2 regions of the Bacillus sp. LQ16 genome follow, and region 1 is predicted to be linked to the other one. Evidence: a T-box and tRNA genes for the amino acid it is inferred to sense, from the RefSeq annotation. Region 1 holds a T-box; the other holds one or more tRNA genes.

Region 1 (3,374 bases):
TTGTAAACCAGCAACTTGTCCTTGGAACCAATCGCCACGTTCTTTTAAAATCGTCGCTCTTTTTGATACATCATTTTTTAACGTTTCGATTTCACTTGCTTGATTCATGGCGAATGAAAGAATAACAATAAGAGCAATGCTAAATAAAGAAGAAATGCTTAAGAGTGTGAACAGTAGTTTTTTTCGAATACTAACATATTTCATCGTTACCCCTACCCTCATTTAAACTGTTTATTATGATTTATAGATATTTAAAACGAAATTAATAAAAACATTATTATGAAGTTATTAATCTGTTCAATGAAAATTATAGCAGATAATGGAAGGAGTCAGATTGGTATTAGAAAAAGTTCTTAAAATGTATACATTTGCATATCATAAAATTCATAAATAAATATTAGAAATGCTATTGAAATTTGAAATGACATCATGTATACTTCTAATTAGTTGATAACGATTATCAGTATCAACTAAAAACATTACTCTTCGTTATGTTGGTCATACCCCTTTTTGACGACGTAAGTCAGAGACGAAATGTTGAAATATCTTGTGTCCTATTCTACAGAATTATGGTAATCTCCAACCTCAACTTATATGCGTGAGCATGCAAAAAGGATCCTATCCGTGAAGGGATCCTTTTTTGCATACTGTCGCAATTATTGTATATAGACCAGGGATACGTTCTTCGATTCCTTCTGGTGCAGTAGAAGGGAAGACCCATCTTTGATGAGATCCATGTTCTTCAACTAGTTTTTCAATTTTAAAACGTTCTTCCGCAAGTGTTGTAATGATTTCTCCTAGCGTCCAGCGACGGATGGTTGTTTTAGGTAGCGATTCTTTCTGTGCTTCTGTAAGAAGGATGCTATAAGCAACATCATCTTCAATTAATTCTTCATCGAAATAATTTCCACTTGCTCGAAATGATGGATGGTCTACTCCTAATAGCTTTGTGTATATTGGATGGTAATCGCGAAGGATAAGTATCCCACCTGGCTTTAGTAGTTGAGAAATTTTTTTGAAAAGTGGTTTTAAATCTAGAAAGTAATGAAGTACACCAAGCTCCAGTAATACGATATCAAATGATTTGGAGAGATTTACATCTAGTACATCAGAAACGATGTAATGAATAGAGACGTCTGCGGCGTCCGCAAGTTCATTTGCATATTTTGCATTACTTGCTGAAATATCAACAACTGTTACGTCAGAGCCTAAAAGGGCGAGAGCAACAGCTTTATTTCCTTTTGAGCCGAGTAAATTAATAATACATTTTCCTTTTGGAGATTGTATGTAAGGTAAATAATGTGCTACTTCGCGTGTGGGATCTTCCATGATTTTTTTCGCATAATCCTCCGGTGCCCCATGGCGATTCGTCCAAGCTTCATAAGCAGCTGTATTCCAGCTTTTTTCATTTATAGTGCTTAGTTGTTTTTGGTTCAATGTTATCACTCCTTTTGTGAACGTATAGGTATTCGGCGGGAGGATGGGATTTCCTTTTCGTTCTGAATAAAAGTTTGATTTTTCTGTGATTAAGTCGTACAATACGTGTTATACGTAAAAGCGTTGAAAAGGAAAAGTAGAATGAAAATATTCTTTCCAGAGAGCTTCGGTAGCTGAGAAGAAGCAAGAATATTCATTTGAACAATGGCCTTTGAGCTTCGTCCTGAACTTATCAAATGATAATAGTAGGCGGCGACGAGAGTTGGTACTCGTTATCAAAACCACAGTATAAGAGCATATAGCTCCGTACTTGTTAAGGCTAATTATGTGAGTAATTGGCGAAATAAGGTGGTACCGCGACTGTTTATACAGCCCCGCCCTTATCTTTTTTAAGATAAGGGCGGGGCTTTTTATATTTTAAAGGAGGAATGTAAGATGAGTATTTTTATTGGGGGCGCTTGGCCATATGCGAATGGCTCATTACATCTTGGACATATTGCGAGTTTATTACCTGGAGACATTTTAGCGCGTTATTACAGGGCAAAAGGTGAGAATGTGCTGTATGTTTCAGGGAGTGACTGCAATGGAACACCGATTGCAATTAGAGCAAAACAAGAAGGTGTGACAGCAAAAGAAATTGCTAATAAGTATCATGAAGAATTTCAGCGATGTTTTCGTGATCTCGGTTTTACGTATGATTGCTATACACGTACCGATAGCGAGCATCATCATGAAACTGTTCAAAAAGTTTTTTTACGTTTATTAGAAGAAGGCTATATTTATAAAAAAACAGTGGAACAAGCATATTGTGAAACGTGTACGCAGTTTTTACCGGATCGTTATGTAGAAGGAATATGTCCATATTGCCATGAAGCAGCAAGAGGAGATCAATGCGATGCTTGTTCTGCTATTTTAGATCCTCTTGATTTGTTAGAAAAGAAATGTAAGTTATGTGGTAGTACGCCATCTGTAGAGGAAACAGAGCATTTCTATTTTGCATTGCATACATTTCAGGAGCAAATTAAAAAAGTTGTAGAAATCGCAAAAGAAAAAGGAACATGGCGTGATAATGCAATTCAATTAACGGAAAGATATGTAAAGGAAGGGTTACAAGATAGGGCTGTATCAAGAGATTTACCAATCGGGGTATCAATTCCAGTGAAAGGGTATGAAGATAAAAAAATTTACGTATGGATTGAAGCAGTGGCAGGATATTATTCAGCGAGTAAACATTGGGCTGAAGAAACAGGAAAAGATGATCAAGAGTTTTGGAATAGCGATGCGCAAACATATTATGTACACGGCAAGGATAATATTCCATTTCACTCCGTCATTTGGCCAGCGGTATTACTTGGAATAGGGGAAGAAGCAATCCCACGTCATATCGTTTCGAATGAATATTTAACAGTTGAAAAAAGAAAATTATCTACAAGTAAAAACTGGGCAGTATGGGTGCCTGACATATTAGAACGCTATGATCCAGATTCTATCCGTTACTTCTTAACAGTAAATGCACCAGAAAATCGTGACACTGATTTTTCATGGCGTGAATTTATTTACAGTCATAATAGTGAATTGTTAGGAGCATATGGAAACTTTGTGAACCGCACATTAAAGTTTATTGAAAAATATTATGATGGCACTGTACCAAAGGGGACTATTGATATAGAGCTGAAAGATAAAGTAGAAGGATTATATAAAAATGTAGGAGAGGCGATTGAGCAAACTAAATTTAAGGTGGCGTTAGAGACAATATTTGATGCAATACGTTTTGCAAATAAATATTTTGATGAAAAGCAGCCTTGGAAACAAAGAGAAGATGATCCAGTTTCGTGTGAAGAAACGATTTATAACTGTGTGTATCTTATCGCTAATTTTGCAAATCTCCTTGAACCGTTTTTACCATTTTCAAGTGAAAGAGTTAGAAGCACATTGTC
Region 2 (3,374 bases), 140 kb from region 1:
TGTTCAAAAAATAGGATTATCTCTTCTTATGCATGAGAAAAGGTAATCCTATTTTAAACTTATTATTTATAATCTGTCATAGCTTCTTCTATATCTATACACAACAAAAAAGAGATAGCAGTTTATGCTATCTCTTTTAGTATGACCCGTACGGGATTCGAACCCGTGTTACCGCCGTGAAAGGGCGGTGTCTTAACCACTTGACCAACGGGCCAATTACTGGCAGAGAAGAAGGGATTCGAACCCTCGCACCGCGTTCGCGATCTACTCCCTTAGCAGGGGAGCCCCTTGAGCCACTTGGGTACTTCTCTATAAATATGGCTCCGCAGGTAGGACTCGAACCTACGACCGATCGGTTAACAGCCGATAGCTCTACCACTGAGCTACTGCGGAACAATTATGGTGGGCCTAAATGGACTCGAACCATCGACCTCACGCTTATCAGGCGTGCGCTCTAACCAGCTGAGCTATAGGCCCATAATTGAAAAGCGGGTGAAGAGAATCGAACTCTCGACCAGAGCTTGGAAGGCTCTTGTTTTACCACTAAACTACACCCGCATTAAATTGAAAATGGTGAGCCATGAAGGATTCGAACCTTCGACCCTCTGATTAAAAGTCAGATGCTCTACCAACTGAGCTAATGGCTCATTTTGAAAGTGGTGCCGGCTAGAGGACTTGAACCCCCAACCTACTGATTACAAGTCAGTTGCTCTACCAATTGAGCTAAGCCGGCTTGCGACTTCAAAATGGTGGCTCGGGACGGAATCGAACCGCCGACACGAGGATTTTCAGTCCTCTGCTCTACCGACTGAGCTACCGAGCCTTATTAAAATGGCGGTCCCGACCGGGGTCGAACCGGCGATCTCCTGCGTGACAGGCAGGCATGTTAACCACTACACCACGGGACCATTTGGTTGCGGGGACAGGATTTGAACCTGCGACCTTCGGGTTATGAGCCCGACGAGCTACCGTACTGCTCCACCCCGCGATGATATAATATGTAATTTAAGAAAAAATGGAGGAGGTAGAGGGATTCGAACCCCCGCGCGACTCTCGCCGCCTGTCGGTTTTCAAGACCGATCCCTTCAGCCGAACTTGGGTATACCTCCGAGATATAAACCTTTAGTGGTGGACCTTGTAGGACTCGAACCTACGACCGGACGGTTATGAGCCGTCTGCTCTAACCAGCTGAGCTAAAGGTCCTTTATGGTAGCGGCGGAGGGGATCGAACCCCCGACCTCACGGGTATGAACCGTACGCTCTAGCCAGCTGAGCTACACCGCCATAAATGATATTAAAATAAGTGGAGCCTAGCGGGATCGAACCGCTGACCTCCTGCGTGCAAGGCAGGCGCTCTCCCAGCTGAGCTAAGGCCCCATGTTTTTGGGAATATCGGGAAGACAGGATTTGAACCTGCGACCCCCTGGTCCCAAACCAGGTGCTCTACCAAGCTGAGCCACTTCCCGTTAATAAAAGCGCGCCCGAGAGGAGTCGAACCCCTAACCTCTTGATCCGTAGTCAAACGCTCTATCCAATTGAGCTACGGGCGCATATGGTGCCGAGGGCGGGGGTCGAACCCGCACGGTGGTCACCCACCGCAGGATTTTAAGTCCTGTGCGTCTGCCTGTTCCGCCACCCCGGCATGTCATATTGAAAATTGGAGCGGAAGACGGGATTCGAACCCGCGACCCCAACCTTGGCAAGGTTGTATTCTACCACTGAACTACTTCCGCAAGACATGTTTGAGATATTTTATTAAAAGTGCGGGTGAAGGGAGTCGAACCCCCACGCCAAAGGCGCTAGATCCTAAGTCTAGTGCGTCTGCCAATTCCGCCACACCCGCATATTAATATTTTAAGAAAAAATGGGGCGACTGATGGGAATCGAACCCACGAATGCCGGAGCCACAATCCGGTGCGTTAACCACTTCGCCACAACCGCCATGATTTTCTGGTGCCGACTAGAGGACTTGAACCCCCAACCTACTGATTACAAGTCAGTTGCTCTACCAATTGAGCTAAGTCGGCTAAATGGTGGAGGATGACGGGATCGAACCGCCGACCCCCTGCTTGTAAGGCAGGTGCTCTCCCAGCTGAGCTAATCCTCCATTTGCCTGGCAACGTCCTACTCTCACAGGGACAAGGTCCCAAATACCATCGGCGCTAGAGAGCTTAACTTCCGTGTTCGGTATGGGAACGGGTGTGACCTCTCTGCCATCATTACCAGACTGTATTCATTTAAGACAAGAATTATTGTAACTCATTTAACTTCTAAAGTCAACAAGTTTTTTATATTCTTTCAAAACTAGATAACATTGCTTCATATTATATGGTTAAGTCCTCGATCTATTAGTATTCGTCAGCTCCACATGTCACCATGCTTCCACCTCGAACCTATCAACCTGATCATCTTTCAGGGATCTTACTAGCTTACGCTATGGGAAATCTCATCTTGAGGGGGGCTTCATGCTTAGATGCTTTCAGCACTTATCCCTTCCGCACATAGCTACCCAGCTATGCCCTTGGCAGAACAACTGGTACACCAGCGGTGCGTCCATCCCGGTCCTCTCGTACTAAGGACAGCTCCTCTCAAATTTCCTACGCCCACGACGGATAGGGACCGAACTGTCTCACGACGTTCTGAACCCAGCTCGCGTACCGCTTTAATGGGCGAACAGCCCAACCCTTGGGACCGACTACAGCCCCAGGATGCGATGAGCCGACATCGAGGTGCCAAACCTCCCCGTCGATGTGGACTCTTGGGGGAGATAAGCCTGTTATCCCCGGGGTAGCTTTTATCCGTTGAGCGATGGCCCTTCCATGCGGAACCACCGGATCACTAAGCCCGACTTTCGTCCCTGCTCGACTTGTAGGTCTCGCAGTCAAGCTCCCTTATGCCTTTGCACTCTACGAATGATTTCCAACCATTCTGAGGGAACCTTTGGGCGCCTCCGTTACACTTTAGGAGGCGACCGCCCCAGTCAAACTGCCCACCTGACACTGTCTCCCGGGTCGATAAGACCCGTAGGTTAGAATTTCAATACAGTCAGGGCGGTATCCCACCAGCGCCTCCACCGAAGCTAGCGCTCCGGTTTCAATGGCTCCCGCCTATCCTGTACAAACTGTACCAAAATTCAATATCAGGCTACAGTAAAGCTCCACGGGGTCTTTCCGTCCTGTCGCGGGTAACCTGCATCTTCACAGGTACTATAATTTCACCGAGTCTCTGGTTGAGACAGTGCCCAAATCGTTACACCTTTCGTGCGGGTCGGAACTTACCCGACAAGGAATTTCGCTACCTTAGGACCGTTATAGTTACGGCCGCCGTTTACTGGGGCTTCAGTTCAGAGCTTCGCTTACGCTAACCCCTCTCCT

The links. A T-box is a leader RNA that pairs with one kind of tRNA and senses whether it is charged. The one in region 1 lies ahead of metG (methionine--tRNA ligase), so its partner is inferred to be a tRNA-Met.
Region 2: it encodes a tRNA-Met, which carries the amino acid that the T-box ahead of metG (methionine--tRNA ligase) is inferred to sense. The anticodon was not compared.

The regions. Positions count from the first base shown of each region.
Region 1 is NZ_CM173491.1:4,892,218-4,895,591, reverse strand. Features, by position in the region: gene AC3EMB_RS24945 (methyl-accepting chemotaxis protein) at 1-204, opposite strand, end outside; gene AC3EMB_RS24940 (class I SAM-dependent methyltransferase) at 619-1,437, opposite strand; T-box leader at 1,552-1,822, shown strand; gene metG (methionine--tRNA ligase) at 1,873-3,374, shown strand, end outside.
Region 2 is NZ_CM173491.1:4,749,424-4,752,797, forward strand. Features, by position in the region: tRNA gene AC3EMB_RS24050 (tRNA-Glu) at 143-214, opposite strand; tRNA gene AC3EMB_RS24055 (tRNA-Ser) at 221-311, opposite strand; tRNA gene AC3EMB_RS24060 (tRNA-Asn) at 319-393, opposite strand; tRNA gene AC3EMB_RS24065 (tRNA-Ile) at 401-477, opposite strand; tRNA gene AC3EMB_RS24070 (tRNA-Gly) at 488-558, opposite strand; tRNA gene AC3EMB_RS24075 (tRNA-Lys) at 572-647, opposite strand; tRNA gene AC3EMB_RS24080 (tRNA-Thr) at 658-733, opposite strand; tRNA gene AC3EMB_RS24085 (tRNA-Phe) at 748-823, opposite strand; tRNA gene AC3EMB_RS24090 (tRNA-Asp) at 833-908, opposite strand; tRNA gene AC3EMB_RS24095 (tRNA-Met) at 912-988, opposite strand; tRNA gene AC3EMB_RS24100 (tRNA-Ser) at 1,017-1,109, opposite strand; tRNA gene AC3EMB_RS24105 (tRNA-Ile) at 1,127-1,203, opposite strand; tRNA gene AC3EMB_RS24110 (tRNA-Met) at 1,208-1,284, opposite strand; tRNA gene AC3EMB_RS24115 (tRNA-Ala) at 1,305-1,377, opposite strand; tRNA gene AC3EMB_RS24120 (tRNA-Pro) at 1,393-1,466, opposite strand; tRNA gene AC3EMB_RS24125 (tRNA-Arg) at 1,477-1,550, opposite strand; tRNA gene AC3EMB_RS24130 (tRNA-Leu) at 1,554-1,642, opposite strand; tRNA gene AC3EMB_RS24135 (tRNA-Gly) at 1,659-1,733, opposite strand; tRNA gene AC3EMB_RS24140 (tRNA-Leu) at 1,763-1,843, opposite strand; tRNA gene AC3EMB_RS24145 (tRNA-His) at 1,866-1,941, opposite strand; tRNA gene AC3EMB_RS24150 (tRNA-Thr) at 1,952-2,027, opposite strand; tRNA gene AC3EMB_RS24155 (tRNA-Val) at 2,032-2,107, opposite strand; rRNA gene rrf (5S ribosomal RNA) at 2,112-2,227, opposite strand; rRNA gene AC3EMB_RS24165 (23S ribosomal RNA) at 2,329-3,374, opposite strand, start outside.